3 regions of the Bradyrhizobium sp. LB14.3 genome follow, and region 3 is predicted to be linked to each of the others. Evidence: predicted binding sites of a transcription regulator. Region 3 holds the regulator's gene; each other region holds the start of a gene.
What was found. The regulator HrcA, encoded in region 3, represses chaperone genes, less so after heat shock. The targets are predictions, from matches to a motif close to GTTAGCACTCNCNNNNNGNGAGTGCTAAC.
Positions count from the first base shown of each region.

Region 1: a site for HrcA is predicted at 9,206-9,234, ahead of ABIB00_RS08075 (co-chaperone GroES). Genes of this name have one in related genera too.
Region 2: a site for HrcA is predicted at 814-842, ahead of ABIB00_RS33310 (co-chaperone GroES). Genes of this name have one in related genera too.

Region 1 is NZ_JBEPQT010000003.1:167,055-177,718, forward strand. Features, by position in the region: gene ABIB00_RS08035 (CHASE2 domain-containing protein) at 1-1,547, opposite strand, end outside; gene ABIB00_RS08040 (FecR domain-containing protein) at 1,639-2,163, opposite strand; gene ABIB00_RS08045 (DUF2778 domain-containing protein) at 2,830-3,894, shown strand; gene ABIB00_RS08050 (glutathione binding-like protein) at 4,011-4,649, opposite strand; gene ABIB00_RS08055 (cysteine hydrolase family protein) at 4,663-5,256, opposite strand; gene ABIB00_RS08060 (LysR family transcriptional regulator) at 5,388-6,197, shown strand; gene lepB (signal peptidase I) at 6,314-7,060, shown strand; gene groL (chaperonin GroEL) at 7,163-8,803, opposite strand; gene ABIB00_RS08075 (co-chaperone GroES) at 8,849-9,163, opposite strand; gene ABIB00_RS08080 (usg protein) at 9,544-9,831, shown strand; gene ABIB00_RS08085 (cupin domain-containing protein) at 9,986-10,513, shown strand; gene ABIB00_RS08090 (O-linked N-acetylglucosamine transferase, SPINDLY family protein) at 10,526-10,664, opposite strand, start outside.
Region 2 is NZ_JBEPQT010000030.1:59,182-69,845, reverse strand. Features, by position in the region: gene ABIB00_RS33315 (hypothetical protein) at 82-603, opposite strand; gene ABIB00_RS33310 (co-chaperone GroES) at 935-1,231, shown strand; gene groL (chaperonin GroEL) at 1,375-3,000, shown strand; gene ABIB00_RS33300 (hypothetical protein) at 3,203-4,414, shown strand; gene ABIB00_RS33295 (META domain-containing protein) at 4,473-4,871, opposite strand; gene ABIB00_RS33290 (L-lactate permease) at 5,004-6,668, opposite strand; gene ABIB00_RS33285 (ABC transporter ATP-binding protein/permease) at 6,985-8,748, shown strand; gene ABIB00_RS33280 (TorF family putative porin) at 9,014-10,015, opposite strand; gene ABIB00_RS33275 (histone) at 10,419-10,664, opposite strand, start outside.
Region 3 is NZ_JBEPQT010000017.1:114,140-124,803, forward strand. Features, by position in the region: gene cpaB (Flp pilus assembly protein CpaB) at 1-78, opposite strand, end outside; gene gshB (glutathione synthase) at 387-1,331, opposite strand; gene ABIB00_RS26835 (YraN family protein) at 1,342-1,743, opposite strand; gene rsmI (16S rRNA (cytidine(1402)-2'-O)-methyltransferase) at 1,730-2,680, opposite strand; gene ABIB00_RS26845 (penicillin-binding protein activator) at 3,020-4,285, shown strand; gene hemW (radical SAM family heme chaperone HemW) at 4,337-5,491, opposite strand; gene rdgB (RdgB/HAM1 family non-canonical purine NTP pyrophosphatase) at 5,478-6,113, opposite strand; gene rph (ribonuclease PH) at 6,125-6,838, opposite strand; gene hrcA (heat-inducible transcriptional repressor HrcA) at 7,021-8,109, shown strand; gene grpE (nucleotide exchange factor GrpE) at 8,204-8,809, shown strand; gene pncA (bifunctional nicotinamidase/pyrazinamidase) at 8,889-9,611, opposite strand; gene ABIB00_RS26880 (hypothetical protein) at 9,712-10,653, opposite strand.

The DNA of each region.
Region 1 (10,664 bases), on a different contig from region 3:
AATGACACGATCCAGCGTTCGACGCCGCGGTGCAGGTCGATCGCGCATTTCAGCGCGCGTGCGGCGTCGTCGGGCATCGCGCCGGGCAGGCCGAACAGGATCATGGCGCCGTCGCCGAGAAAGCCGCTGATCATGCCGCCGCAATCGACCGCGGCCTTGTCGATCAGCGCGTGAAACGCCTTCAGAATGTCCTGGAGCTCGTCCGGATCGATTCGCTCGCTCAGCGCCGTGAAACCGGAGAGATCGATGAAGACCACGGCCGCGTCCTGCCGGACGGGTTTTGACAGGAAATTCGGATCGCGCGCCAGCCAGTCCTGCACGGCGGGTGCCTGGAATTGCGCGAGCGACCGGCTCTTCGCGGCAAGATATTGCGTGCGCCGGCCTCCCGCCCACAGCTGCACGCCGCCGAAGACCACCACCGGCGGCACTGCCGCGGCGAGCGTGGTCGCGGCATTCAGCCAGACGCCGTGCGTGAACGCGAACAGATTGAGCCCGGCCCAGGCGATCATCACCCCGGCCGCCGCGACGAGGCCGAGCGCGCTGCGCCGCCAGGCGAGCAGGCCCACCAGCAGCATTGGCAACAGGATCGCGATGAGCGCGTCGGCGATGTGGACCTTGCGGTCACGCACGATGCCGTCACCGGCGACGAGATGGGTGATCGCGGTCGAGACCACCTCGACGCCGGGCATCAGGGAATCGAACGGTGTCGGATAGAAGTCACCGCCGCCTGCGACCGAGGCGCCGATCACGACAATCCGGTTCTCGATCGCCGAGCGATTGAGCGTGCCGTCGAAGATGCTCTGCGCGCTGACAGTGCGGATGGTGCGGCGCGGGCCGTAATAAGTGATAGGCAGCGCGAAATCGGTGTCGGTCGGCACCGTGCGGTCGCCGAGCAGGAGGTGGTCCGGCGCGATCGTCAGCGGCTTGTCGAGCGCGCGTATCGCGACGCGCAGCGGAAATGACAGCTCGACCTTGTCGCTCGTCCGGAACAGCATCGGCACCGAGAGCGGCGAGCCCGATTGTCCGGTCGCAACGTTGACGACGCCGACCTCGGCGTGGTCGGCGAATGCCGGCAAGGGCAACAGGAAGCGCTCGGCCTGCGGCAGCACGGCGAGGGGGCCCCGACTGCTGGGTGCCACGGTCTCGCTGGCGGACGGGAAGATTGCCGCAGCGGCGAGGACCATGGGACCGGTAGCCAGCGTATTTGCCAGCGTGGCGTCACCGATCGCAGCGCTGCGGTCGACCAGCAGCAGGTCGATCGCGACGACCTTCGGCTTGAACTGCACGATGGTGTCGACGACACGGGCGAGATCGGCGCGTGGCAGCGGATAGCTGCCGCCGCGCTTGACCACGGTGTCGTCGATCGCGACGATGGTGACGAGATCGGGTGGAGCCTGTACGCCGCGGACCTGCGTCCGCCAATCCGTCAGCGTCGCCTCGAGGCGATCGAGAAAGCGAAGATGACTGTTGGCGTGACTGGCATAGATGCCCGCGCCCCACAGGGCGGTAAGGGCGAGTGCCATCAGGATCTGAACGCGTCTTTTCATTACGTCGTACTGCAATCTTCTCTGTTGTCAGGGCCTGACTGATCGGGCCGTATCGACCAAGCCTTATTAGCCAAGTCCTATTGACCAAGTCCTATTGACCGAGTCTTGCCATCAGCGCATCGACGCGCGGCTGGCCCCATGTCTTGACGGTCAACGGACCGGTCGCTTCCACGTCGACGCCTTCACCGGGGGCTAAAACGACGCCGCGTCCGCGGCTCCTGCGGCTGACGCCGACACGGCCGTCGGCGACGAAGACGGAGGTCTTGGCCTCCGTGACATCGACCGCCCATTTCGTGCCGCGCACCGCGGCGATCGCCTGCGGCGTCAGCACCTTGAAGGGGGTGCCGCCGGGCTTCTTGGGGACCTCGACCAGCAGCGCTTTGCTGCTCAACTCCACGGAGTCTATATGTCCGTCGCGGTTGGCGTCCTTAAGTTCAAATCTGGCGCCGCTTTCCGCAACGATCGTGATGCCGTTGTCGCAACGCCAGGTCTGTGTGCCTGCGGTCGACGGTGACGCCGTGCAGCCGGCATTGGCAGCAGGCTGCGCAATCGCAGATCCGATCAACAGAAACGACGATGCCAGAGTGAAAAATCCAGCGCATGCGATCGCTCTCATGCCAGCCTCCGTTTGCGTGCCCGGCGCAGTTCAAGGCGATGTTGATACGGTACCGTATCGTACGCAGAGGCTGCTGAAAAGTGCCGAGGCAGCAGCTATTTTCTCGGCACGGTTTTTTCCAGACCGGTGCGATCAACTTTCGGTCAGGGTCTTTCTCCTCCCACCGTTCTGACGGCCGTTCTGACGGGGAGAGGCGAAGCACATCTCATCACGCGCGGAGTGACAAAGGCGGCGTCCACCAGCCTGACGCAACGCTTCGCCGCTATGGTCGGCGGCATTGAAGACCACGAAAACGACTTGGTTGGATGCGTTTAGAAATGCGGTCGGAGACGTTCGCTGACCGCACCGATCCGACCGAGAATTATAGTTAACAGATGCGCTTAAGTCCGTAGTTCTGCGGGCTTTTTTCTCGAAATGGGACGACGTTAATGCATTGCCCCACATTCGCCCGAACTTAATCCGCATTTAACTAAAAGTGGCCCTAATGACGCTCCGCCCCTCTGCGAGATGCTGTTCCCGGATCGTGACCAGCGGCGCTTCGAAGGGGGATTGAGTGACACCGTTCTGGACGCAAGGCGAATGAGTACGAGTATCGCTGCGCAAGGTATCGCGGCACGGAAGTCCAAAGAATTATCGAGCAATTCTTATCGGAAGCCTTCCCGAAAAATGACCACCCAAAACGCGCTTGGCGCCGCCGTGATCGGCTGCGTCGTGCTTGGTGCCGGCTGGACCGTCTACAGCAACATTTTTGCCGCCAGCGTCTATCCGACCGTCGGCAGCAGCGCCTACGACGAGCCCGTGATCAAGCGGGCGCCTAGGGTCGCACTGCGCGAAGCCGGTGAGGCCGTCAAGGAAGCCTTTGCGCTCTTGCCCGACCGGTTGCAGGTGGCCGCGCCAATCTCGCGCGAGATGTTCAACGATCGCTTTGCCGCCGCTGCGACCCAAGGCGTGACATCGAATGCAGCGAGCGCCGCGCCCGCAACCAAGGTAGCCGAAGCCACGGCGAAGCCGAGCGTGATCGCGAGGGTCGCGGAAGTCCTGAAGTCAGGTCCCGCCAAGATCGCTGACGCTGCGAAGTCCAAGCGCGTCGACGCGCCGGTGCAGCTTGCCTCGGCAGATCCGGCCGAAATCGTGCCGACGCCGGAGGCGAAGCCAAAATCGTTCGCCGATCGCGCCAAGGCCGCGGTGATGTCGGTTACCGGGCCGCGGCAGTCGATGGTGGAAAAGCTCTGGGGCAAGCGTGAGCCGTCTGGCGCCCTGCTCGCCTATGCCTCGGCTGATGCGAGCGTGACCGCTTCCATCGCGCCGAAGGAGCAGAACCCCATGCTCGGCGGTTCGGCGCCTTATGACCGCTCCACCGCGGTCTACGACATCAGCGCGAAGACGGTGTATCTACCCGACGGCACCAAGCTCGAGGCGCATTCCGGCCTCGGCTCCAATCTCGACGATCCCCGTTCCTCGCGCATCCGCATGCGCGGCGTAACGCCGCCACATATCTACGACCTGAAGCCGCGCGAAGCGCTATTCCACGGCGTTCCCGCGCTGCGCCTGACCCCGATCGGCGGCGAGAGCGCGATCTATGGCCGCGACGGCCTGCTCGCGCACACCTTCATGCTCGGGCCGAATGGCGACTCCAACGGCTGCGTGTCGTTCAAGGACTACTACGCGTTCCTCGACGCCTATCGCAACAAGGGCATCCGCAGGCTCGCGGTGCTGGCGCGAGTGGAGTGATCTTGGCTCATTCCAGATGATATAAAGGGCCGCTTGTTGCGGCCCTTTTTTGCGCTTCGTTTCAGCCCGGCTGCGGTCGTTATGGAACCCTCACATCTGGCGGCCGTGGCATCCCGTCACGCCGGGCTCGCCGCCACGGTCTTGCGCAGCGCCATCTCGGTTGCGATCGCCTCCCGCACTGCGGGGCGCGCCTGCATGCGCGCGAGATAAGCCGACAGGGACGGCCATTGCGCAATGTCGACGCCTGCCGGACGGAGCAGCAGCAAGGCCCAAATGAGGTGGGCATCCGCGACGGTGAATCTGTTACCGACCAGGAATTCGCGGTCCGCCAGATGCGCGGCTGGCACCGACAATGTCTGTGTAATCCTTGCCCGCGGCTTGGCGAGCGAGGCGTTGTCCTTGTACCAGAAGGTCGGAAACAGGAACGCCTTGTGGATCTCGGCGCCGATGAAGCTCAGCCATTCCTGCAAGCGGTAGCGGTCGGGATCGCCGAAGCGCGGCGCGAGGCCGGCCTCGGGTTTCAGATCAGCGATGTATTGCAGTACCGCCGCGCTCTCGGTTAGCCGCTCGCCGTTCTCCAGCACCAGGACCGGCACCGCGCCCTTCGGCGACACGCCGAGGAAATCGCTGCCGTCGTCCACGACTGTCTTGGTCCAGATATGGGCGAGGAGATACTCCGCCTCGACGCCGACCTCGGTCAGCGCGATGCGGCTGGCGAGCGAGCAGGCCATCGGAAAGAAATAGAGTTGCAGCATCACGAACGCTCCGTCAGCTTAGCGCATCGCCGCGCGCAATGATCGCGAAGCGATCCGACAATTCGGCCAACGCGACCTCGTGAATGGTCCTTGCGGCGAGCGTTCCGCCGCGGCCGTCGGGCAGATCGCGCGTGGCGCAGGAATCGGCATCGATCGTCGTGCGAAAGCCGAGGTCGAGCGCAGCCCGGGCGGTCGAGCTGACGCACATATGCGTCATGAAGCCGGCCAGCACGATGTTCTTGCGTCCGCTCGCGGCGAGCTGCGCCTGCAGATCGGTGCCGGCGAAGGCGTTCGGCAGCTCCTTCTCGATCACGAACTCGCCCGCAAGTGGCGCGAGCTCGGCGACGATGGCGCCGCGATCGGCGGCGCGATCGAACAGGCTGCCGGCGCGGCCCTTGTGCGCGATGTGGAAGATCGCGGCGCCCGACTTCCGGGCGCGGGCGAGAAGCTTCGCAGCGACGGCGATTGCGGGCTCGGGGTCTGGCAAAGCGAGGGGGCCGGCGCGGTATTCGTTCTGGATGTCGATCAGCACGAGACAGGACTCGCTGAGTTTGGGCGGATTGAGATCAGCGCCGGACAATTCGAGCAGGGTTTTTGGAGCGGTCATGCTGGTCAGGCCTTCTAAGGGAGTATTGGTGACGCAACATTAGCGCGGCGGCGGCCTGCCATTGTGCAGGACTATTGCAGCAGATGGCTGCGAATTTGCAGGGATTGGCCGCACCTGCTAGGCTCGTGCCCATGAACTGGGACGATCTGCGCATCATCGCCGCCAGCGCGCGGCTGCGCATCGACGAGACCACAGTCGGCCGAAGGCTCGCACGCATCCAGCGCGATCTCGGCGTACCGCTGTTCGATGCCGTCGACGGCCTGCGACGGCCGACGCGGCATTGCGAGGCGGTGCTCGAGCATGTCGGTGCGATGGCGGCGCACGTCGCCGCGATTGATCGCATCGGTGAGAGTCAGCCCGGTCCGGTCGGCCGCCTGCGCATCGCCTCGACCAATGCGGTCGCCGAGGAGCTGCTGGCGCCGCATGCCTGCGCGTTCCTGCGCGATCACCCCGGCCTCACCCTTCAGTTCCTCACCTCCAGCGGCAACGTCAAATTTTCGCGCTGGCAGGCCGATCTCGCCATCCGCTTGCGGAAGCCGGAGAAGGGCGACTTCACCATCTCCAAGCTCGGCGAGGTCAGACTGTATTTCTTCGAGCCCATCGATTTCGGGGGTGGCGAGCCTGTCGTTTGCGGCTTTCCCGATGAGCTCGACGCCATTCCCGAGGCGCAGTATTTGCGCGCCAGGCGGCTGACAAACGCGCGCTCTGTAACCGACAATGTCCGCATTGTCCGGACCATGATCCAGTCGCACCAAGCCGTCGGCGTGCTGCCCGAACATAGCTGCGGAGGATTGCTCTCCGACCACAGTCTGCGCGCCACGCTGCTGCCCCGGCGCCGCGACGTTTGGCTTTTGGTACAGAACCACCTCAAGCGCGATCCCGCGACGCGGCTCACCATTGAATGGGTGCGTCACTGCTTCAGGGATCTTTCGCGCGACTGATCGCCCGCGGCTGAGTGTGAACGCGATCCACACGCCGCGCGACCAAGTTGTGAGATTGCGCTCGCGCGAAGGTTGCGTAGTCTGGCGACGACCACAGGCTTGATCGGGGCAGGTGCATGACCACTCTCCAGGACACCACCCACCCGCAGGCCAAATCGCGGGAATGGAAGGCGATCGTTATCCTGATCCTCTTGATCCCGGTGCTGTGGTCGCCGCCGTTCCTGTTTCGCATCTTCCTGTTTCAGCCGTTCAACATCCCGTCCGGCTCGATGAGGCCGACGCTGGTCGTCGGCGACTACGTGTTCGCCGCCAAATATGCCTATGGCTATGGCCGCTATTCCTTTCCTTTCGCGCCGTCATGGATCTCGGGTCGCGTCTTTGCGGCCGAGCCCGAGTTTGGCGATGTGGTGGTGTTCCGGACGCCGAATGACAATTCGGTCGACTACGTCAAGCGCGTGGTCGGGCTGCCCGGCGATCGCATCCAGATGCGGCAGGGCCAGCTCTTCCTCAATGACCGCCCGGTGACGCGCGTCGCTCTCGCGAGCGTGCCCGGGGGCTCCGCCTGCGGTGTGGATGCCGGCACCGGGGTCAAGCGTTGGCGCGAGACCCTGCCGAACGGCGCGAGCTATATGACATATGACTGCGTCGACAACGGTTATCTCGACAACACCAGCGTCTTCACGGTGCCATCAGGTCATTTCTTCGCGCTTGGCGACAACCGCGACAACTCCACCGACAGCCGCATGATGTCCGTGATGGGGTTCATCCCGATGGACAATCTCGTCGGCAAGGTGACGCGGATATTCTGGTCGCTCGACGAACACGGCGAGCCGCACATGGAGCGGCTGGGGAAGGTGTGGTGAGGCCTCCCGTCATTCTGGCGGCGTGAAACGATCGTTCCCCAAAACAAAACCCCGGCATTGCTGCCGGGGTTTCGCATTTTGTGGTTTGCCGGAGTGGCTGGATCAGAAATCCATGCCGCCCATGCCGCCGCCCGGGGGCATTGCGGGGCCGGAGCCGCCCTTCTTGGGCAACTCGGCGACCATGGCTTCCGTGGTGATCAGCAGGGCCGCAACCGAGGCTGCGTTCTGGATCGCGGTACGCACGACCTTGGTCGGGTCGATGATGCCCTTGGTGACCAGGTTGACGTACTCGCCGGTCTGGGAGTCGAAGCCGTAAGCATACGTCTTGTTCTCCAGGATCTTGCCGACGATCACCGAGCCGTCTTCACCGGCGTTGATCGCGATCTGGCGAGCGGGCGCGGAGAGCGCCTTGCGCACGATCTCGACGCCGGTCTTCTGGTCGTCGTTCTTGGTGCGCAGGCCCTTGAGCTGCTCGGAAGCACGGAGCAGGGCGACGCCGCCGCCCGGGACAATGCCTTCTTCCACAGCCGCGCGGGTCGCATGCATCGCGTCATCAACGCGATCCTTGCGCTCCTTCACCTCGACCTCGGTCGCGCCGCCGACGCGGATCACCGCGACGCCGCCAGCGAGCTTGGCCAGACGCTCCTGGAGCTTCTCACGGTCGTAGTCCGAGGTGGTTTCCTCGATCTGCGCCTTGATCTGGGCCACGCGCGCCTCGATGTCGGCCTTCTTGCCGGCCCCGCTGACGATGGTGGTGTTTTCCTTGTCGATCATCACCTTCTTGGCGCGACCGAGCATGGCGAGCGTGACATTCTCCATCTTGATGCCGAGATCTTCCGAGATCGCCTGACCACCGGTCAGAACCGCGATGTCCTGCAGCATGGCCTTGCGGCGATCGCCGAAGCCCGGAGCCTTGACGGCCGCGACCTTCAGGCCGCCGCGGAGACGGTTGACGACCAGGGTGGCAAGAGCTTCGCCTTCGACGTCTTCGGCGATAATCACTAGCGGTTTGCCGCTCTGCACCACGGCTTCCAACAAGGGAAGCAATTCATTCAACTGAGATAGCTTCTTTTCGTTGATGAGGACGTAAGCATCTTCCATTTCAACGCGCATCTTGTCGGCGTTGGTGACGAAGTAGGGCGAGATGTAGCCGCGGTCGAACTGCATGCCTTCGACAACCTCGAGTTCGGTCTCGAGCGACTTGGCTTCTTCAACCGTGATGACGCCCTCGTTGCCGACCTTCTTCATGGCGTCGGAGAGGAACTTGCCGATTTCGGCATCGCCGTTGGCGGAGATGGTTCCGACCTGGGCGATTTCCTCGTTCGAGGTGACCTTCTTGGAGTTCTTGACGAGGTCGGCGACCACGGCTTCCACGGCCAGGTCGATACCACGCTTCAGGTCCATCGGGTTCATGCCGGCGGCAACCGACTTGGCGCCTTCACGAACGATCGCAGCCGCGAGCACGGTTGCGGTGGTGGTGCCGTCGCCGGCCGCGTCAGCCGACTTGGAGGCGACTTCGCGCACCATCTGCGCGCCCATGTTCTCGAACTTGTCGTCGAGCTCGATCTCCTTGGCGACGGTGACGCCGTCCTTGGTGATGCGGGGAGCGCCGAACGACTTGTCGAGGACGACGTTGCGGCCCTTGGGGCCGAGCGTCACCTTGACGGCGTTGGCGAGGATGTCGACGCCACGCAGCATCTTGTCGCGTGCATCGACGCCGAATTTGACTTCTTTAGCTGCCATCTGGATTTTTCCTTGGGTGTCTAGCTGGGTGGGGAGAGGGGGCTGTTAGGCCGCCTTCTTCTTGGAAGCGGGGACGTCGAGGACGCCCATGACATCGCTTTCCTTCATGATCAGCAGATCGACGTTGTCGATCTTGACTTCAGTGCCGGACCACTTGCCGAACAGCACGCGGTCGCCGACCTTCAGGTCGATCGGGATCAGCTTGCCGGCTTCGTCGCGACCACCGGGGCCGACAGCGACGATTTCGCCCTGCGAGGGCTTTTCCTTGACGGTGTCGGGAATGATGATGCCGCCAGCGGTCTTCTCTTCTGCGTCAATGCGCTTGACCACGACGCGGTCGTGAAGCGGACGGAATTTCATGCAGTTCTCCTAAACGTTTGCGCGGATTGATGTTTTCAGGATGTTAGCAACCGATGCCCGCGAGTGCTAAGACGGGTGAACCTCAAATAGGCCAGGATTTTTGCGGGGGCAAGGGCTTCTACCAGAAAAATCAGCACTCAGAAGCGCTGCCTGCCAGAATTCTTTACCATCGTTAACCGGCCAACTAGGGCCGTATTAGCACAGTGCCGCATCTGCTGCTAACGCATTGAATTTCAACAGCTTGTTAAACTTTTGGGCTTGAGATGGATTGTCAGTTTGCGTCACATTTCTATCTTGTGAGCGCATCTCCACCGGGTGGCTCGTAGGGCGCGTACCGGAAAGCCACCCCTTGAATATGCGCTCCTGCAAAGGAGGTTGGCATGGTCTCGCGGGTTGGGGTTGTTTCCGACGATTTCCGGAAACAGGTGCTGGGTTACGGGCTGACGACGGCGGAAATTCTCTACCGGATGCCGGATCATCGCTCGCTGCTCCAGACCTATGTCTGGCAGAACTACGACATGTTTCCGAAATTCCCGGCGCTGACGGATTTCCTGGCGTTTTGGCAGCAGAAGCTCGACGGCCCACTGTTCTCAGTGACGGTCGTGCATTCCAAGCTGATCAAGCCGGCCGAGCTGCGTGCGGTCGACGGTGTGTTTCGGTTGCATTGATCGCGGGATGCGTAGGACCTGGATGAGCGCAGCGTGATCCACCACTGATTGTATGCTCGGAAGCGAAAGAGGTGGGTTACGCCTACGGCTACCCACCCTACGAGTCTTTTTTCTGTGCTAGCGTCTCCCCCACAACAAAACGGGAGGCCGGCCCATGGCCAAGAAAGCAAAATCGCGCAGCGCATTGCAAGTCGCGGTGAAGAAGCGGAGCGGCGCCAAGGCCGCGCCCCGATTATCGGCGCGCAAGGCGGTGAAAGCGAAGGCGCGCACTGTCACCCCGAAAAAGCCAGTGCGTCCCAAGCAGCGCATCGCCATCAGCCATCACCGCGAGGAAGACTTCAAGGCCGACGGTCTGCGCACCTACGCGAAGTATCGCGATCTCGGCATCGCTGCTGCAAGCCACGGCCTCGCGCAAGCGCACGTGATCCGGCTGCAAGGTCCCTGCAATCCGAACGAAGTGTCGAAGCTGCACTTCCACGCCGTCGAATTCCAGATGGTCTACGTGCTCAAGGGTTGGGTGAAGACCTATATGGACGGAGAGGGCGAGACGCTGATGAAAGAAGGCAGCGCCTGGACTCAGCCGCCGAAGATCAAGCACATGATTTTGGACTATTCGGACGACGTCGAGCTGCTGGAGGTAATCCTGCCGGCGGAGTTCAGGACGGTGGAGTTGAAAGCGTAAGCTCTCTCGTCGTCATTGCGGGGAGCGGCCATTGCAATAGCGTTTCCACATCGCGCGATAGGCATCGTCCACTGCTTGCGTGTATGAGACGGGGTTGCCGGCGGCTGCAGCCCTGATCTGTCCGGGCAGTTCGCAGCGCAAGTTCTGGAGG
Region 2 (10,664 bases), on a different contig from region 3:
CAGACTGTGTCCGCGGAAGGAGCCTGGATTGCTTCGTCGCTTCGCTCCTCGCAATGACGAGTGGCTAGGCCGGCGCCCCGATCACGCCCTTGGCGCGCAGCGGACGTAGACCATGTTGCCGTAGCGGGTGGCGGCATCCTTGTCGATGAAGCGGGTGATGAGGACGCGGCCGTCGAAGGAGACGATCTCGCGGTCCTGCTCGCCCGGTGTCGGACCCGCCGGCCCGATATAGTTCTTGCCGCTGGGCGAGCCCTTCAGCCGCAGCTCCTGCGGCGTCGCCTGGTCGGCGAGATGCATGATGACGCCGCCGGAGGAGCCGGCGGTGATCACGTAAGGATTTTTGCACTGGGCCCGGGCGGCAGCCTCGGTGCGGGCGCGGTCGGCCGGGTTCTGGAACGAGGCGAGACCCCAGCGGCCGACGATCTCGTCGGCGCGGATCGACGCCGGCATTTCCGGGCCGGCCCCGGGCTCGGCCTCAGGCGGCGGTGAGGACGACGAGAACGACGGCAGGCTCATGCCGCCGCCGCAGGCGCCAAGCAGCAGCGCCAGGCAAGAGGCGGCCGCCAGATTGGCAACCGTGCGTGCGTGAGCTGAACTGATCATGACATTCCCCCGAGCAAACTGCCCCCCAAACAAGACCTCGACCGCATCCCTCCTGCAGCCAAGCGCAAAACCGCTGTCGGAGCAATGACGTCCTTTATACGCCAGCGCGACCAATAGGTTTCTGTAGACACAATCCTATATCCGCCTCACCAATCGCTTAACCACCTTTGCTTGACAGGATCGCGGCCAAGCCATATTTCCGGACGCACTATTAGCACTCGGAAAGCCCGATTGCTAAGCGCGCCGTCCGATCCTCGGCAAGAGGGTGGACGGGAAGCGCCGCCCCATCCACTTCCGCTACATCCGAAGCGAGCCTCCAAAGGGAAACGTCATGGCTAAATCCAAATTTCGTCCGCTGCATGACCGTGTCGTGGTCAAACGTATCGACGCCGAGGAAAAGACCAAGGGCGGCATCATCATTCCGGACAGCGCCAAGGAAAAGCCGTCCCAGGGCGAAATCGTCGCCGTCGGCCCCGGCGGCCGCGACGAGGCCGGCAAGCTGACCCCGATCGACCTCAAGGTCGGCGACCTCGTGCTGTTCGGCAAGTGGTCGGGCACCGAGGTCAAGATCGACAACGAAGATCTCCTGATCATGAAGGAATCGGACATCATGGGCGTCATGGCCTAAGGCCATCAGCCTGAACAGCCGCTGAATGTCATGCCCGGGTCCCTGAGATCCGGGCATCCATCATTCCGCCGGGTTCGATTCCGGACTCCGGACTTGCGACGCCGAGCGGCAGACACATCACGAAACAAGAGGAATTACAGACCATGGCTGCCAAAGACGTCAAATTTTCCGGAGACGCGCGCGATCGCATGCTGCGCGGCGTCGACATTCTCGCCAACGCCGTCAAGGTGACGCTCGGCCCGAAGGGCCGCAACGTCCTCATCGAGAAGTCGTTCGGCGCGCCCCGCATCACCAAGGACGGCGTCACCGTCGCCAAGGAGATCGAGCTCGAGGACAAGTTCGAGAACATGGGCGCCCAGATGGTCCGTGAGGTTGCCTCCAAGACCAACGATCTCGCCGGTGACGGCACCACCACCGCGACCGTGCTGGCCCAGGCCATCGTGCGCGAAGGCGCCAAGTCGGTTGCTGCCGGCATGAACCCGATGGATCTCAAGCGCGGCATCGACATCGCGGTTGCCGCTGTCGTCAAGGACATCCAGAAGCGCGCCAAGCCGGTCGCAGCCTCCTCCGAGGTCGCCCAGGTCGGCACCATCTCGTCCAATGGCGACACCGCCATCGGCAAGATGATCGCCCAGGCGATGCAGAAGGTCGGCAACGAGGGTGTCATCACCGTCGAGGAAAACAAGTCGATCGAGACCGAAGTCGAGATCGTCGAGGGCATGAAGTTCGACCGCGGCTATCTGTCGCCCTACTTCGTCACCAACCCCGAGAAAATGACCGCCGAGCTCGAGGACGCCTACATCCTCCTGCACGAGAAGAAGCTGTCCGGCCTGCAGGCCATGCTGCCGGTGCTGGAAGCTGTGATGCAGTCGGGCAAGCCGCTCGTCATCATCGCCGAGGACGTCGAGGGCGAGGCGCTGGCCACCCTGGTCGTCAACCGCCTCCGTGGCGGCCTGAAGGTCGCCGCCGTCAAGGCGCCGGGCTTCGGTGATCGCCGCAAGGCCATGCTGGAGGACCTCGCGATCCTCACCGGCGGTCAGCTCATCTCCGAAGACCTCGGCATCAAGCTCGAGAACGTCACGGTGAAGATGCTGGGTCGGGCAGGCAAGGTGGTGATCGACAAGGAGAACACCACCATCGTCAAGGGCGGCGGCAAGAAGCCCGAGATCGAGGCCCGCGTCGGCCAGATCAAGGCCCAGATCGAGGAGACCACCTCGGACTACGACCGTGAGAAGCTCCAGGAGCGCCTCGCCAAGCTCGCCGGCGGCGTCGCGGTGATCCGCGTCGGCGGCGCCACCGAGATCGAGGTCAAGGAGAAGAAGGACCGCGTCGAGGACGCGCTCAACGCCACCCGCGCCGCGGTGCAGGAAGGCATCGTCCCCGGCGGCGGCGTCGCGCTGCTCCGTGCCAAGAAAGCCGTCGGCCGTCTCACCAACGCCAATGCGGACGTGCAGGCCGGCATCAACATCGTGTTGAAGGCGCTGGAAGCTCCGCTTCGCCAGATCGCCGAGAACGCGGGCGTGGAAGGCTCGATCGTCGTCGGCAAGATCCTGGAGAACAAGTCCGAGACCTTCGGCTTCGACGCCCAGAACGAGGACTATGTCGACATGGTCGACAAGGGCATCATCGATCCCGCCAAGGTGGTCCGCACCGCGCTCCAGGACGCCGCCTCGATCGCCGGCCTGCTGGTGACCACCGAGGCCATGGTCGCCGAGTCACCGAAGAAGGAAGCGCCCGCCATGCCGGGCGGCGGCATGGGCGGCTTCTAAGGCCGATCCTCGCCTGACAGTGTTGCGAAGGCCGCCTCCGGGCGGCCTTCTTTTTTGCCGATCATGGCCTGTGCTTTCCAATTCAACCGGCGCCCAAAACCCACTACGGTAACGCCCGATTCGAATTGTTTGGGCATGATCTGATCGGAAAAACCGCTTCACACTTTTCCGGATCATGCCCCATTGCCCGGGGATTTCGTCGATGCGCGCGCTTCTGGTTTGCCCGACAGTTTTATTGGCGGCTCTGCTTGCAGTTTCGCCTGAGGTCGCATCCGCCCAGATGAAGCTGTCGCCGAAGGCCACGGCGCCCGGCGGCGCGGAGACGCGCTATTTCACCTCGATCGACGGGCTGATGGACGGCAATGCCGACGTGATCCTGAAGGAGACACGCCAGGGCAAGACCGTCACCGCAGCCGTGCTCGACGTCTGTTATCCGGTCGCGAAGAATTCCGACCGCAAGGACCGCTTCGTCGTCAATCTCCAGGTCGCCGGCCAGAACCTGACGGGTACGACGCAGAGCCTCGGCGCGAAAGCGCCCGTCACCGTCAAACTGCTGCGCAAACAGGCTGGAGACACGTTCGAATTCCGCGGCCAGATCAGCATTGGCCAGGCCGTGACCGAGGTCACCTCTCCCGACAATTCCGATCTCAGCGAGAAGGAATTCCTGGACAACCAGACCTCCGACGACGGCATCACGCCGCAGCCGAAGGATTTCACCGACGTCTCGCCGGAAGCGATTGCGGTCAAGGTCAAGCTGGATGCCGCGACGGAGTTCCTGAAGAGCCTGAAGGGCCAGGACGTCGAGGTGACGCTGGCGAGTCTCACCGTCGGCTGCGACGCGCTGCGCGCAGGTGAGCAGACCATCAACATGTCGGTCGATCCGGAGCGCGCAGGCGCCCTGTTGGAGAAATTCAAGGCGATGCCCGGCGTCATCACCGCGGGCTGGACCGCGGGCATGACCGAGATGGACCGCACCATCCGCATCCCCGCCGCCGACTGGCGCGACGGCGACAAGCTCAACCGCGACAAGCTCGCGGCCGCGGTGGCTGGCGTGCTGAGCAGGACGCTCGCGGCAAAGCCGGTCTCGCAAAGCTTCAACCCGGCCACCGGCAAGCTCAAGCTGGTGTTCAAGCGGCCGAACCAGGATTTCCCGGCACTCGAGCTGACCGACACGATCGAGGTTGCAGGGCTCTTCTCGCCCGACAAACCCGGCACGTCCGACAAGCTCATGCTCTGGATCGGCAGCCCCGCAACCACGACAGCCGACGAGAGCAGCGGCGCCAAGCTCAATCTCTCGGACGAAGCGACGGCCGACGAGGAAGGCGATCAGCCCGACGACAACGGTTCGGTCGAGGCGCTCACCAAGGAGCTGAAAGGCCAGCGCTGGGACGCCGACAAGTCGGTGTGGAAGTAGTACGAGGCAGGGTGCCCCGGACGCAGCGCGAAAGCGCTGCAGGGCCGGGACACGAAAGCTAATTCCCGTTGACGCGAAAGCGCAGCGGCTTGGGGCCGACGAGCGTGAGCTCGTCGCCCTGACGCTTCCAGGTCTCGGCGCTGCCGAGCGCTGCTACGAGATCGTCGTCGGCCTGCGCTCTTGCCGGCGGGCAGGAGCGGTCCTGGATCTGGCCGGGCATGAAGATCACGGTGTTGCCGGCGACCGAGAACTGGCCCTTGCCGCCCTTGCACCAGAGCTCCAGCACCACCTCGCCATTGTCGCCGATCTCGATGTTCGGAATCCGCTTCGAGCCGGGCTGCGGCAGTGCTTCGAGCGTCATCTCGGTGCCGAACGGGAAACCGTCATCGGCACGCGCGACAGTGGCCATCGCGAGCGTCGCAACCGCCGCACACACCATCTGCTTGAGCGAAACCATGAGACCTCTCGACCGACCTGATTTGCCGCACCTTCTATAAGACGGCAGCTGCAATGAGAAGCTTCGCCCGCATGCAAAAATCCCCGCGGAGAGACCTCCGCGGGGATTTGCATCGACGCCGGGCGTGGCCTGCTACTTCAGCACCATCGCCGTGAACGGCCAGACATAGGCCTGTAACGTCACGAACACGCCGACCAGGGAAGCCAACACGATCGAGTGCCAGAACACAAAGCGCAGGATGGTGCCTTCATGGCCGTACCAGTTGGTCGCGGTCGAGGCGACCACGATCGATTGGGCGTCGATCATCTTGCCCATCACGCCGCCGGACGAGTTTGCCGCCGCCATCAGGATCGGCGACAGGCCAAGCTGCTCGGAGGTGATCTTCTGAAGATTTCCGAACAGAACGTTGGAAGCGGTATCCGATCCCGTCAGCGCCACGCCCAACCAGCCGAGCAGCGTGCCGAAGAAGGGATAGAGCACGCCGGTTGCAGCAAAGGCGAGGCCGAGCGTCGCGTCCACGCCGGAGAGCCGCGTCAGCGTGCCGATCGCGAGCATCGCCGAGATCGTGATCAGCGAGATCGCGCACAGCCGGATGGTGCGGCCGTATTCCGTCAAGAGCCGGCCAGGACCGACGCCCATCAGGAAGCCTGAGATGATCGCCGCGATCAGCATGCCCGTGCCGGTGAAGGACAGGTAGGTGAAGCCGAACACCGCACTCTCTTTCGTCGGTCCCGGTGCGACCGGCGGCATCTTGTTGATCATCTGATGCAGCTCGGGAACGGGGTAGTTCCAGGTGAAGATCGAGTTCGCCCAGGTCTTGAAGGCACCGTTGCCCCAGATCAGCATCACGATACAGACGATGATCCAAGGCAGCAGCGCGCTGAACATCTCGCTCTGGGTGAGCGGCGTCTTGTCGAGGGGTTTTGCGGCCGCCATGGTGGAGGTCGATTCATCACGGCTGCGCAGCGCCGGCGACAGCCAGAGCTGCCTGGGCTGCCACACCTTCAGGAACAGGATCAGCGCGCCCATCGAGATCAGCGACGCGCCGATGTCGACGATCCAGGGGTTGACGAAGTTCGAGATCACGAATTGCGGGACTGCGAACGACACGCCGGTGACGAGAACCGCCGGCCACACGTCCTTCATGCCCCTCCAGCCCGCGAACGCCCACACCACCCAGAACGGCACGATCAGTGAGAAGATCGGCAACTGCCGTCCGACCATCGCGCCGAGGATGTAGGGATCGAGCCCGGTGACCGAAGCGAGGCCCTGGATCGGCGTGCCCAGCGCGCCAAAGGCGACCGGTGCTGTGTTGGCGATCAGCGACAGGCCGGAGGCCGCGAGCGGCGAGAAGCCGAGGCCGATCAGCACGGCACCGGTGATCGCGACCGGGGTACCGAAGCCCGAAGCACCCTCGAAGAAGGCGCCGAACGAGAACGCGATCAGCAGCAATTGCAGCCGCCGATCCTCGGTGACCCCGCCGACCGCGCGCTTGAGCAATTCGAAGCGTCCGGTGGTCACCGTCACCCGGTAAAGGAAGATGACGTTGAGAACGATCCAGCCGATCGGAAAGAAACCGGTGACGATGCCCAGCACCGAAGCGCGGATCGACATGTTGGCCGGCATGGTGAAGACGAAGATCGCGATCAGATTGGCCACGATCACGGCGATGATCGCCGCAATATGAGCCTGGACGCGCCCGCTCGCGATCAGGACCAATAGTGTGACGACAGGGACTGCCGCCGCGATCGTCGACAGCACAGGGCTGTGCAACGGGTCATAGACTTGATTCCACATGGTCTTCCTCCCCCACGCATGTGTGCGGCAGGCGGCCCGCGTGGACAGCCGATCCTGCTCGACGCTGAAGCGATAACCGCCGAGTTGGACGCGAATTCCTCGCGAATGCAGCGGTTCCCCTCCCGCTCACAAGCCCGCGAAATCCCGAAGCACCCCACCCCGCGCCGTTGAGGCCCATGCTAGGGTTGCAAGCTGCGACAAGCCAACGCAAATTGCAGAACCTGCGACTTTAGTCTAAGCGCGCCCATTTCCGCCGTCGCGCCCCAAATCTTTGGCCCCGGGCAGTTGTGCACATCCCCTCAGGAGACCCAGCTCTGTGAAGAACATCCGCGCCACGCTCGCGATCGTCTGGCGAATCGCCGCCCCTTATTTCCGATCGGAGGACAAATGGGCCGGCCGCGGCCTGCTCGCCGCTGTCATCGCGATGGAGCTGGCGCTGGTCGCGATCGACGTCCTGGTAAACCAATGGCAGAACCGGTTCTACAGTGCGCTCCAGAATAGCGACTGGGATGCCTTCGTCACGCAGATCTGGATCTTCGTCGGCCTCGCCTCCGCCTTCATCGCGCTGGCGGTCTACAAGCTGTACCTGAACCAGTGGCTCCAGATCCGCTGGCGGCAATGGCTGACCCGGCACTATCTGGGCGAATGGCTGCAAGGCGCCACCCATTACCGCATGCAGCTCAAGGGCGATGCGGCCGACAACCCGGACCAGCGCATCACCGAGGACGTCAAGAACTTCGTCGAGCAGACCCTGACCATCGGGCTCGGCCTGCTCTCGTCGATCGTGACGCTGTTCTCCTTCGTGATCATCCTCTGGGGCCTGTCCAACGCCGCGCCGCTGCACCTGTTCGGCGCCGACCTCATGATCCCCGGCTATCTGTGCTGGGGCGCGCTGGTCTACGCGATCTTCGGCACCGCGCTGACGCACTGGATCGGCGCGCCACTGGTCAATCTCAATTTCGAACAGCAGCGCTATGAGGCCGACTTCCGCTTCAACCTCGTCCGCGTCCGCGAGAACTCCGAGCAGATCGCGCTGCTCAAGGGCGAAGGTGCCGAGCGCGGCCGCCTGCTGGAGCGCTTCGGCTTCGTGATCGGCAATTGGTACGCCATCATGAGCCGGACCAAGCGCCTCACCGCGTTCACCGCGAGCTATCAGCAGGCCGCCGTGATCTTTCCCTACGTGCTGGTGGCGCCGGCCTTCTTCGCCAAGAAGATTCAGCTTGGCGACATGATGCAGACCGCCTCCGCCTTCTCAAGCGTGCAGGGCGCACTGTCGTTCTTCGTCACGGCGTACCGGTCGCTGGCGGAATGGCGCTCGATCGTCGCGCGCCTCGACGGCTTCGAGATGTCGGTCGATGCGGCCGCGAACCTGCCGCCGCACGAGCCGGCGATTGCCCTCGAGCCCGCCGGCGTCAATCGCACTATCGCACTCGAACAGCTCTGCGTGAACCTGCCGAGCGGCACGCCGCTGGTCGCCGCCGACGCCTTCTCCATCCAGACGTCGGAGCGCGTGCTGGTGACCGGACCGTCAGGCTCCGGCAAGTCGACGCTGTTCCGGGCCATCGCCGGCATCTGGCCGTTCGGCACCGGCACCATCTTCGTCCCGGAAAAGGCGAAGCTGATGATGCTCCCCCAGCGCCCGTATTTCCCGGTCGGCGTGCTGCGCGACGCCGTGGTCTATCCGGCCGCGCCGGGCGCATTCGAAACCGCACGCGTCAGGGACACGCTGATCGCGGTCGGACTGCCCGACCTCGCCGAGCGACTCGACGAGGAAGGCCACTGGAATCGGATGCTGTCGCTGGGCGAGCAGCAGCGCCTCGGGCTCGCCCGCGCGCTGCTGCACGCGCCGGACTACCTGTTCCTGGACGAAGCCACGGCCTCGCTGGACGAACCGTCCGAAGCCCGGCTGTACCGGCTGCTGACGGAGAAGCTGCCACAGGCCACCCTCGTCTCCATCGGCCACCGCTCGACACTCGACGCCTTCCATACCCGCAAGGTAACGATGGTGAAGCACGGCGCGATCCACGTTCTCGGTGACAGTGGCGCGCCGGTCGAGAAGGAGCCGAGCGCGGCGCGCTGAGGCGCAACGGCGATGGCCCGCGGGCTATCGCTTTCAAACGACCGATGGGCGGCTTCCGTGCGGCCCATCCTTCGAGACGCCCGCCTCTGGCGGGCCCTCAGGATGAGGTCCTGCCCCGCGACGAAATCCCAACCCTCATGGTGAGGAGCGCCGCCTTACGGCGCGTCTCGAACCATGAAGGCCACGCCCTTTCGCAGACCCCAACCCAAAGCATAAGGGCGGCAGGTTGCCCTGCCGCCCTTATCTAGTCGCTTCGAGAAGAAGCTTACTTCAGGTTGCTCATCGCCGTCAGGTCGAACGACAGCTTGGCAATGCCGGCCGCGCCGCACCAGTTGGAGCCGGCGCCGCCCGGGTTGATCGCGGTGACGTTGGTGGTGCCGGTGGCGTTGAAGGCGCTGGTGAAGGCGTTGCAGTCACCCTTGTTCAGGTCGGTGTCGGAGTAACGCAAGTCCAGCGTGAACACCTTGTAGGTGAAGCCGATGCCGATATTCCAGGTGTTGTAGTCCTTGTAGGGGATACCGTTGGCGAAAACGGTGCCGACACCGGTGCCGTAGAAGGCATCCGAGGTACCGAACCACTGCCGGCCGAATTCACCCGACACGTACATGCCCATGCCGGAGGCGCCGAAGGCTGTGCTGGGCGCCGTGTACTTGGCGGTCAACGAAGCGTAATTGCCCCAGGCACCCGAGTTCAGGAAATTCGGCGAGTAATACTCGGTCGCGCCGACCGTGAAGCTGTCGTTGATGGTGTAGTTCACCTTGCCGTAGACTTCGACGAAGCTGACGTCCTTCTTCATGACGTTGCCGTCGGCGAGGAAGATCGTGGTCGTGCTGACGCCGCAGACGTTGCCGCCGGGAATGCCGCCGGTGAGCACGTTGTCGGCGCAGCTGCCGCCCGGATACAGGTAGCCCCAGATACCAATGTCGAAGGCGAAGGCGCCGAAGGTCGGGCGGATACCGCCGTAGATGTCGACTTCAGCAGCGGCGCGATTGGCGAACGAAATGCTCTCCGCGGACACGCCGACGTAGAGCTGGAGGTCCTTGTTGACGTTGTAGCGCGGCTCAAAATAGGCCGCGACTGACGGCTTGTGGTTCGACTGCGTGACGCCGCGGAAGATGTAGTCGCTCATGATGGCGCCGCCGAAGGCGATATCCCAGGGGTCAAACGCAACCACTGGCGGGGCCTTGGCCTTCACCGCCATGTCTGCCGCGAAAGCCGAACTCGTCACCATTGCCAGCGCCGTTGCCAACAAAGCCACTTTTTTCATTTCGATCCCCATCACCAGTTCTAAGACCCTAGTCGGATCCCGGAAGCCCCCCGGAACGCACGACCTGATTGCAAATTTCGTAACCGCGGCAATTTGGATGGGGTGACGTGAACCGTGAAGCAAATATCGCAGGCATCTGCTGACTTTTTGGGCGTTCTGACGATTCCACGAAAGGTTGTCAGCCTGTGTGTCTTCCCGATCACATCATTTGCATTGCAAAGCGCACAGACATGCCCGGGTTAGTACGGGACCCGCGGTACCGTGCTGTCCGCGCGACGAATCAGGCTGCTCCCGGACAAGACAATCTCCGCGCGCCGTCGCGCCGATGCAAAAAGGCCGCAGCATCACCGCTGCGGCCTTCCTGTTGTCGATCATGGTCGTCGGATTGGATCCAGCCTTTGGCCTAACCTTGTCCCTCGGCCGGCGTCGCTTCCGCAGAAGACGAAGGCATCGCCCAGCTTGTCTCGGCGGCAGGCTCGGGAGCCGGAGTTGCTGGCGCTGACGGCTTCGGCGCGGGAGCTGCCTTCGCCTTCTTCGGTGCCGCTTTCTTGGCAGCCTTCTTGGCGGCCTTCTTAGGTGCAGCCGGCTGAGCTGCCTTCTTGGCCGACTTCTTTGCGGCCTTCTTCGACGCGGCCTTCTTCGCTGATTT
Region 3 (10,664 bases):
ATAGCCGCTCGCCAGATACGCAGCGACGCCGCCGGCGCCCAGCGCGATGACGAGAACGACAATGCGTGCGGTGTTCATACGCCTCTACTCTTACGCGGGGCACTCGAACCGCACCTGGCGGGTTCCCCGACGTCGATGAGTAGGCAGTAAAAGTATAAGGGGTGTTGCGAGGCCGAATGTGAGCGCTGGCGGCGCTACGGTCTTTCGGCAGATGGTGAACGTCGCGTTAGCCGGTCGGCCACCGGCTCCGTAGTTTCACGCAGCGGCCACGCGTTCGAATGATGCGCGCGGCGTCATGGTGAACGGGTGGTTAGTGATGTGTGCGCGGAGCAGCGTGCGCGGTGCGTAGCCCGGAGTTTTCTTCACTCCGGGCTACGCACCGGTGCCTACTTCGCCCGCTTCTGCTCGATGACGTCCCAGAGCTTTGCCGCAACGTCAGGGCCGCCGAGATTTGCAATCGCGCGAATGCCGGTTGGCGAGGTCACGTTGATCTCGGTGAGGTTGCCGTCGATGACGTCGATGCCGACGAACAACAGCCCGCGCTCGCGCAGCGCCGGCCCGACGGTGGCGCAGATCTCGCGCTCGCGCGGCGTGAGCTCGGTCTCCTGCGCTGCGCCGCCGCGCACCATGTTGGAGCGGAGGTCGTCTGCGGCCGGGACGCGGTTCACCGCGCCGGCGAACTCGCCGTTGATCAGGATGATGCGCTTGTCGCCGTGCTTCACCTCGGGGATGAACTGCTGGATCACCCAGGGCTCCCTGAAGGTCACCGAGAACATGTCGAACAGCGACCCGAAATTCATGTCCTGGGGCATCACGCGGAATACCGCCGCGCCGCCGTGCCCGTGCAGCGGCTTCATGACGACGGCGCCGTTCTTGTCGCGAAAAGCGTTGATCTCGTCCAGGTCGCGCGAGATCAGCGTCGGCGGCATCAGCTGCGGAAAGTTCATCACGAGCAGCTTTTCCGGCGCATTGCGCACCGAGGCGGGATCGTTGACGACGAGTGTGTTCGGATGGATGCGTTCGAGAAGGTGGGTCGAGGTGATGTAGGCGAGGTCGAACGGCGGGTCCTGGCGCAGCAGCACCACGTCAAAGCCGTTGAGCGCCTCACGCCGCGGCTCGCCCAGGGTGAAGTGGTTGCCGGGCTCGTCGCGCACGGTGAGCAGCTGGACGGGAGCGACGATCTCCTCGCCGACCATCGAGAGCTTGTCGGGCGTGTAATAGGACAGGCCGTGGCCGCGCTTCTGCGCCTCCAGCAGCAGCGCAAAGGTGGAATCGCCCTTGATGTTGATGCGGGCGATGGGGTCCATCTGGACGGCGACGTTCAGTTTCATGGTCTGCCTTTCAGGTCGAGGCGTCGAATGCCGCCAACACATGGCGTGGAAGTGACCGCGGCGCAATCAGCATGGCATCGAATCGCATTTCAAATTCCGCATGCTCGGGATGCGCGACGAGCCAGCCTTGCGCGGCATTGATGATGCGCTGCTGCTGGCGCGGCGTCACGGCGAAGGCGGCGTCGTCCAGCGTCGCGCGCGCCTTGACCTCGACGAAGGCGATCAAATCGCGGCGGCGCGCCACGATGTCGATCTCGCCATGCGGTGTGCGGTAGCGTTTGGCGAGGATGCGGTAGCCCTTGGCCATGAGATAGGCTGCGGCGCGGCTTTCCGCGGAGATGCCGGTGCGGAACGCGGCGACGCGCTCGGGCGAGGCGACCTTCGGTTCCGCCGGGACCTCATTCTTCGCCATCGCCGCCCCGCAGGTCTTTGGCAAGCGCGAGCGCGCGGGCATAAACCTCGCGGCGCGGCCGGCCCGAGAGCGCGACCGCGTGCGCCACCGCGTCCTTGACGCTGTGCGCGGCAAGCTGCTCGCGCAGGACGTCGTCGAGCGCATCCGATGTCAGCATCTCGGCATCCGGCGCAGGCGGAGCGATCACCAGCACGAATTCGCCGCGCGTCTCCAGCGTGTCGGCGTCGCGCGCCAGCTCATGCAGCGTCGCGCGCGAAATCTCCTCGTGCAGTTTGGTCAGCTCGCGGCAGATCGCGGCTTCGCGGGTCCCCATGATCTCGGCGAGCTCCGCGAGCGTGTCCTGCACGCGGTTGCCGGAGTCGAACATCACCAGCGTCGCATCGATGCGCGCGAGTTCGGCCAGGCGCGATCGTCGCGCGGCCGATTTCGACGGCAAGAACCCCTCGAAGAAGAAGCGGTCGGTCGGCAGCGCGGCGACCGACAGCGCCGCCAGCACCGAGGACGGGCCGGGCAGCGCGTAGACCGCGTGGCCGGCGGCGCAGACCTCGCGCACCAGCTTGAAGCCGGGATCCGAGATCAGCGGCGTGCCGGCGTCCGACACCAGCGCGATGGAGCCGCCCTGCCCCAGCGCCTCCAGGATTTTTGGACGGGCCGCTTCGGCGTTGTGCTCGTGATATTGCTTGAGCTGCGCCGCAATGGCGTAGCGCTCGGTCAGACGCCGCGTGATGCGGGTGTCCTCGCAGGCGATGACATCGACCCCGGCGAGGGTCTGCAGCGCCCGCAGCGTGATGTCGCCGAGATTGCCGATGGGGGTCGCGACCAAATGCAGGCCCGGCGCGGCCTTCGGCGCCGCAAGACGATGGGCGTCGATGGAGAAACCGCGCGAGGCGGGATCCGCAGTCTCAGGTGTATTTATCGGGGATGGCTTTGCGCGCATAATGAATCGAACTTAGGCATGATCCCCGGGGCTGGGAACCGGTCCTTGGAAAAAGATCGCTTGGGTGAGGGGCGAGGAAGGACGGGAATGTGATCCATCCGGCATCACATTCCAGAGGGAATGGAGCGTCAGCGCCATATTCACGGCGGAAACGCCGCCTTGATGCTGGGTGGCGGACGGTGGACAGCTAGCCAGGACTTTAAGGTTGAGCCGCGTTAAGCGGTCATTATCCTTTTGTTTGAGTTAACTATTTGCCGACAATATGCCTGAATTCACGGCTTGTGTCGTGGAAACAATGTCGTGACCGGCTGGCGACGGTCGGTCAGAAGAGAAGCTGCTATGACGGGCCCGCGTGATCCCAGATCTTCCTTTTCGGAGGAGTCTCCCGTTCAGGGGCCTCTGATATCGCCCCTGATATCAGGGGCGACCCGGCGGAGCGCGCTCGGCCTGTTGCTCGGCACGCCGCTGCTGTCGGCCTGCGCCGGCGTCCAGCAGAGCCTGAGCCAGTTCTCCAGTCCGTTCAGCAGTTCCTCCCCGCCTCCTGCCCAGCCGGCAGGCCCGCCGCAACAGGCAACGACCGCCGGCACCGGCGGGGTGAAGGTCGCCGTGATCCTGCCGCTCTCGGCGGCCGGCAATGCGGGTCTTGCCGCGCAGTCGATGCGCAACGCCGCCGAGATGGCGCTGGCCGAGTTCCAGAATCCCAACATCCAGCTCCTGATCAAGGACGACAATGGCAGCCCGCAGGGCGCGCAGGCGAGCGCGCAGCAGGCGGTCGACGAGGGCGCCGAGATCATCCTGGGACCGCTGTTCGCGCAGTCCGTGCCTGCGGTGGCCCAGATCGCGCGCACGCGCGGCATCTCGGTGATCGCGTTCTCGACCGACTCCAGCATCGCCGGCCGCGGCGTTTATCTGCTGAGTTTCCTGCCGGAATCCGACGTCAACCGCATCGTCGAATATTCTGCCGGCATCGGAAAGCGCGCCGTCGCCGTACTCGTGCCAGACAATGCCTATGGCAATGTGGTCGAGGCCGCGGTGAAGGCGGCAGTGCCGCGCCGCGGCGGGCGCATCGTCGCGTTCGAGAAATACGGCGCCGATCGCGCGACGCCGGCCCGGACCGTGGCGCAGCAACTCGGCAGCGCCGATGCGTTGTTCATCGCCGATGACGGCGACGCCGTCGTCGCAGTCGCCGATGCGATGACCGCGGCGGGTGCAAATCTGCGCAATATCCAGCTGCTCGGCACCGGCCTGTGGGACGGTCCGCGCGTCTATGCCAGCCCAAGCTTGCAAGGCGGCCTCTACGCCGCGCCGGACCCGGCCGGCTTCCGCGCCTTCTCCGGCCGCTATCGCACCAAATACGGCGCCGAGCCGGTGCGTACCGCAACGCTCGCCTATGACGCGGTCGCCCTCGTCGCCGCGCTGGCGCGCACGCAAGGCACGACGCGCTTCTCGTCGGACGTGCTCACCAATCCCTCCGGCTTTGCCGGCATCGACGGCCTGTTCCGCTTCCGCGCCGATGGGACGAACGAGCGCGGGCTTGCGGTGATGAAGGTGACGACCGGCGGCGGCGTGGCCGTCGCGGGCTCGCCGAAGAATTTTGGGGCGTAGCTGGTTCCTCGACGTCCTCCTGGCTTTCGCCAGGACGACGATAGAGAGAGCTTACGCCGCCAGATCCGCGACCACCGCGTCCAGCACCGGGAATCCGCTGCTCGTGACGCGCAGACGCCCCGTTGCATCCACTGTGATCGCGCCTTCTTCGCGCAGCAGCGTGATGCGCTTGGGATCGAGCGAGCGGCCGGAGAGAGCCCTGTAGCGCTCGGGGTCGATGCCTTCTGCAAGGCGCAATCCCATCAGCAGGAATTCGTCGGAGCGCTCTTCGCTGTTGAGGAGATCGTCGGTGACAATGCCGTCGCCGTTGGTCTCGACCCGCATCAGCCAGGCTTCGGGGCGCTTCTCGGTGGCGGTGGCGTGCCTGATACCGTCGATGTCGAGCCGGCCATGAGCGCCGGGGCCGACGCCGGCATATTCCTCGCCGCGCCAGTAGACCAGATTGTGCCGGCACTCGGCGCCCGGCCGCGCATGGTTTGAGATCTCGTAGGCGGGCAGGCCGAGCTTGTCGCAGGTCTCCTGCGTGACGTCGTAGAGCGCGCGTGCGACCGCTTCATCCGGCGTCTTCAGCTTGCCGGCCTGATGCAGGCCGAAGAACGGCGTGCCTTCTTCGATCGTCAATTGATAGAGCGACAGGTGCTCGGCCGCTTCATCGATCGCGAGACGCAGTTCATCGGCCCACATCGCCGGCGTCTGGTCGGGACGGGCGTAGATCAGGTCGAACGAATAACGATCGAACGAGCGGCGCGCGATGGCGACGGCATCGAGTGCCTCGCGCGCACTGTGCATGCGGCCCAGTGCTTTCAGTGAGGCATCGTCGAGCGCCTGCACGCCGAGCGAGACACGGTTGACGCCGGCGGCGCGATAACCGGCAAAGCGCGTGGCTTCGACGCTGGTCGGGTTTGCCTCCAGCGTGACTTCGACGTCTTTCGCCACAGCCCAGTGCTTGCCGATGGCGTCGAGCACAGCGCCGACGGTCGCAGGCTGCATCAGCGATGGCGTGCCGCCGCCGAGAAAGATCGAGGTGACCTCGCGACCGGGCGAACGTTGCGCGGTCGTTTCGATCTCACGCGCGAATGCTGCCGCAAAACGCGCTTCGTCGATCGCAACGTGGCGGACATGGCTGTTGAAGTCGCAATAGGGGCACTTCGACAGGCAGAACGGCCAGTGCACGTAGACGCCGAAGGCTTCCTTAGCGCGGTCCAAGGCAGATCTCCGCCAGTTTCACGAAGGCGCGGGCACGATGCGACAGACCAAGACCGAGCGGCGGCAGGCCGTGCTTCTCGATGCTCTCCATCTCGCCGAAAGTGCGGCTGTGGCCGTCGGGCAAAAACATCGGGTCGTAGCCGAAGCCGGCGGTGCCGCGCGGCGGCCACACCAGCGTGCCGTCGACGCGCGCCTCGACCTCTTCGAGATGATCGTCGGGCCATGCGACGCAGAGCGCGGAAACGAAGTGCGCCTTGCGCTTGTCGGGCGTGGTCGCGCCGCGCTCCTGCAACAGCCGTTCGATCTGCGCCATCGCCGCGGCAAAATCCTTGCTCGGACCGGCCCAGCGCGCTGAGTAGATGCCCGGCGCGCCATCGAGCGCTTCGACCACGATGCCGGAATCATCGGCGAAAGACGGAAGCTTCGTCGCTTTGGCTGCCGCGATCGCCTTGATCGCGGCATTGCTGCGGAAATCGTTGCCGGTTTCTTCCGGCTCAGGGAGGCCGAGCTCGCCGGCCGACACCGCCTCGATGCCGTAAGGCGCGAGCAGCTCCTTCATCTCGGCGAGCTTGCCGGGATTGTGGGTCGCGATGACTAGCTTTCCGGTGATTCGGCGATGCATCGGCCTATTGACTACGCTACCGCCAGTTTCTGCAAGTCCACGAGACGCGCGACGCCCTTGCGCGCCAGCGCCATCAGCGCCAGCAACTCGGCTTCCGTGAACGGCTCGCGTTCCGCTGTGCCCTGGACTTCGATGATGCGGCCATCGCCCGTCATGACGAAATTGGCGTCGGTGTCGGCTTCCGAATCCTCGGCATAGTCGAGGTCGAGCACGGGCGTGCCTTTGTAGATGCCGCAGGAGATCGCGGCGACGTTGTCGCGCAACACGTTGGCCTTGACCATGTTGCGCGCCTTCATCCAGTTGACGCAATCGGCGAGCGCGACCCAGGCACCGGTGATCGAGGCCGTGCGGGTGCCGCCATCGGCCTGGAGCACATCGCAATCGACCGTGATCTGGCGCTCACCCATCGCTTCGAGATTGATGATGGTGCGAAGCGAACGGCCGATCAGGCGCTGAATTTCGACGGTGCGGCCGCTCTGCTTTCCAGCCGAGGCCTCGCGGCGGGTGCGTTCCGAGGTCGCGCGCGGCAGCATGCCGTATTCGGCGGTGACCCAGCCGCGGCCCTGGCCCTTCAGCCATGGTGGCAGGCGGTCTTCCAGTGTGGCGGTGACCAGCACGTGGGTGTCGCCGAATTTCACCAGGCACGAGCCTTCCGCATATTTGACCACGCCGCGCTCCAGCGTCACGGGGCGCAATTCGTCAGGCGCACGGCGGCTTGGCCGCATGGGAAATCCTCCAAAACTCTCGGAAAAGGGCTATTCGCGGTGCTTGTAGGTGGGGTGAGGGTGGGCGGCAAGGGGGAAGATCGAGACCTTGATTCACCCCCGATTTTCGATCCGCGAACGCCACGCTTGTCAGAAGCGCCCGGGATAGACAAATTACGTGCATCCGAGAGGAGTTACCGTCTGTGGCCCATCACGATCCGATCCATCTGATCGCGCCGCGCGCGGGTCTCGCCCAGCTCAACGAGCGTTCCCGCGACATCTTTCGTCAAATTGTCGAAAGTTATCTCGCGACCGGGGAGCCCGTGGGCTCGCGCAATATTTCGCGCCTGATCGCCATGCCGCTGTCGCCGGCCTCGGTCCGCAACGTCATGGCCGATCTGGAACAGCTCGGCCTGATCTATGCCCCGCATACCTCCGCCGGCCGGCTGCCGACGGAACTCGGCCTGCGCTTCTTCGTCGATGCCCTGATGCAGGTCGGCGACCTCACCGAGGCCGAGCGGCAGGCGATCCAGAGCCAGCTCACCTCCGTCGGGCAGGCGCAATCAGTCGAGGCCGCGCTGGAGGAGGCGCTGACGCGGCTCTCCGGCCTCACGCGCGCCGCCGCGGTAGTGCTGACGCCAAAATCCAATGCGCGGCTCAAACACATCGAATTCGTCCGCCTGGAACCGGAGAAGGCGCTGGTGATCCTGGTCGGCGAGGATGGCCAGGTTGAAAACCGCGTGCTGGTGCTGCCGCTCGGGGTTCCCTCCTCGGCACTCACCGAGGCCGGCAATTTCCTCAACGCGCGGATCCGCGGCCGGACCCTGGCCGAGGCGCGGCTCGAGCTCGAGACCGCACTTGGAGAGGCCCGCGCCGAGCTCGATCAGCTCACGCAAAAGGTGATTTCCGCCGGTATCGCCAGCTGGTCCGGCGGCGAGAGCGAGGACCGCCAGCTCATCGTCCGCGGCCACGCCAATTTGCTCGAAGATTTGCATGCGCTGGAGGATCTGGAGCGCGTTCGCCTGCTGTTCGACGATCTCGAAACCAAGCGCGGCGTGATCGACCTGCTCGGCCGGGCCGAGACCGCGGAAGGCGTGCGGATCTTCATCGGCAGTGAGAACAAGCTGTTCTCGCTGTCGGGCTCTTCCACCATCATCTCGCCCTATCGGGATGCCGCCGGCCATATTGTCGGCGTTCTGGGCGTAATCGGGCCGACACGGCTGAATTATGCCCGTGTGATCCCGACCGTGGACTACGCCGCCCGCATCGTCAGTCGCCTCCTGGGGGGCTGACCGGCGCCTGGGCCGATCACGGGCGCTTGATTTTCGCCGCCCGAAGCACGATATCCGGGCGAGAAAATCCCTGAGACGTTTGAGAAGAGAGCCGATGACCGATCGAGACCGGCAACCCGAAGACGCGGCCGCTGCGACGCCCGAGCCCGTGGTGTCAAAACCCTACATCATGCCGGATGATCCCGAGCCCGGCTCGGTCGAGCTTTTGCAGAAGGAAGCCGCCGAGGCGCGCGACCGCATGCTGCGGACGCTGGCCGAGATGGAAAATTTGCGCAAGCGCACCGCCAAGGAGGTCGCTGACTCCAAGCTCTACGGCGTCACCGGCTTTGCCCGTGACGTGCTCGATATCGCCGACAACCTCCAGCGCGCGCTCGATGCCGTTCCGGCCGATGCCCGTGCGGCGGCCGATCCCGGCCTGGCTTCGCTGATCGAGGGCGTCGAGCTGACCGAGCGCTCGCTGCTCAACGCGCTGGAAAAACACGGCGTGAAGAAGTTCGACCCCTCGGGGCAGAAGTTCGACCCGAACTTCCAGCAGGCGATGTTTGAGGTTCCCGATGCGTCGGTGCCCGCCGGCACCGTCGTGCAGGTGATGCAGGCCGGCTATACCATCGGCGAGCGCGTGCTGCGCCCCGCTTTGGTAGGTGTCGCCAAGGGCGGCGCGAAGGCCGCGCCCGCCGCCAACAGCAACGAGCCGGTTTAGCTCTCAATCCCCATGTTGAGGAGACGCGCGCGGAGAAGCGCGCTCCTCGGGATGACGGTCTTGCAGCTCTTGGCGTCGCCTACGCGCTCGGCGCGATATCCGCAGACTGAATCCGCTTCACGCCGGCCTTGGCCATGTCGGCCCAGGCTTTTGCGAGCGAACCCTGATTGTCGATGCCGCGGCAGGCGTCTTCCACCACATAGACCTCGAAGCCCGCCTTGCGGGCGTCGAGCGCGGTCCAGGCGACGCAGAAATCCGTCGCCAGCCCCGCGACGAAGAGGCGCTTGATCTTGCGCGCCTTCAGATAGCCGGCAAGGCCGGTCGAGGTCTTGCCGTCGGCTTCGAGGAAGGCCGAATAGCTGTCGACGTCCTTGTGAAAGCCCTTGCGGATGATGAGTTCGGCGTGCGGGATCGCAAGGTCCTTCGATAGCGCGGCGCCATCGGTGCCCTGCACGCAATGGTCGGGCCACAGCACCTGCTTGCCGTAGGGAAGATCGACGGTCTCGAACGGCTTCTTGCCGGAGTGTGCCGACGCAAACGAAACATGGCCTTGCGTGTGCCAGTCCTGTGTCATCACCACGTTCGAAAACGCTTTGGCCATCTTGTTGATGACCGGCACCACCTGCTCGCCTTCCTTTACGGCGAGGCTGCCGCCGGGCAGGAAGCAGTTCTGCACGTCGATCACGAGCAGCGCGGATGCATCGTCCGGCTTGATCGATGCCGCTGCTAAGAGCGCGCTTGGCACGAGGGTCGCGAGCGCCGTCGTTGCAAGCGCCGTCAAGATGTTTCGCCGATCCAGCATGGTCCGCCTCCCTCCAGATTGAACGGAGGAGAGCCTAGTTCCGCTCGTGTACGAACAGAAGCCCGAAAATGCAGCCGGATGTGGTCAGCGCATGGGCCTTTCAGCCTTTCGGCTGGATGCCGTCGCGTACCGCGCGGAAGCGGGTGAAGGCGGCCGGCCACTGGTCGCGCGGGGCGCTGGCGATGATGCGCAGCGAAGCGCCAGCGCTGCTGAAGCGGATCCACTGCACCACGGTCACCGCCGTCTTGTCCTTGCCGCTGATACCGTCGATCCGGGTCTCGAAACCCTGCTGGCCGTTGATGCGAAGCGGCTCGGACATGGTGATGCGCGACTCGCGCACGCCAGGAATCTGCAGCGCCGCCTCCTGGGCGAAGCGGGCGCGGTCGTCGGCCTGCTGCGGGGTGGCGCCGATCACGCCGAGGATCATGAACGGCTTCGATTCATAGCCTGTGCCCTCGTCGCCGTCGGCCAAGATGATGCTCGAGCCCGGCGCCAGCGTGCGGACGTCCTTGAATTCGGCGAGATCGGTGATCTTGAACGGCATCAGCGCGAGCTGCTCGTCGGCCGAGACCTGCTTGCGGGTGGCGACGCTCGCAAACATCTGCCGCACCGCCTCGTCGGTGTAGATCTTGATCGCATTCTCCGGAATCTGCACCGCGATATAGCCGGAGAAGCCGGCGCCCGGCACGATCATCGAATAGCGCCTCACGGGGGTTTCGCCGGCCTTGCCGCTCTCGGTGGTGAAATAGGCCAGGCCCGCAGGCGTCTCGATCTTGTCCTGCTTGACGCCGTTGGTTCCGGCCGGATTGGAATTGAAGGCGCTCACGACCTCGCCATAAGCCGCCGGCGGCAGCTCGGTGATCAGCACCTTGACGTTGCCGTCCTCGCTCTGGAAGCCCGGAAACGTCTTGGCCGTGCTGAGGCCGACCAACGGCACCATGCCGAGGCGCAAGCCAGGCGGGAAAACGGCGTCGGCAGCCAGAGCCGGAAGTGCGGAGGCGACGAGGAGGGCGAGCGCAGCGAGGGGGCGGGTCAGCTTCATGGGCACTCTGA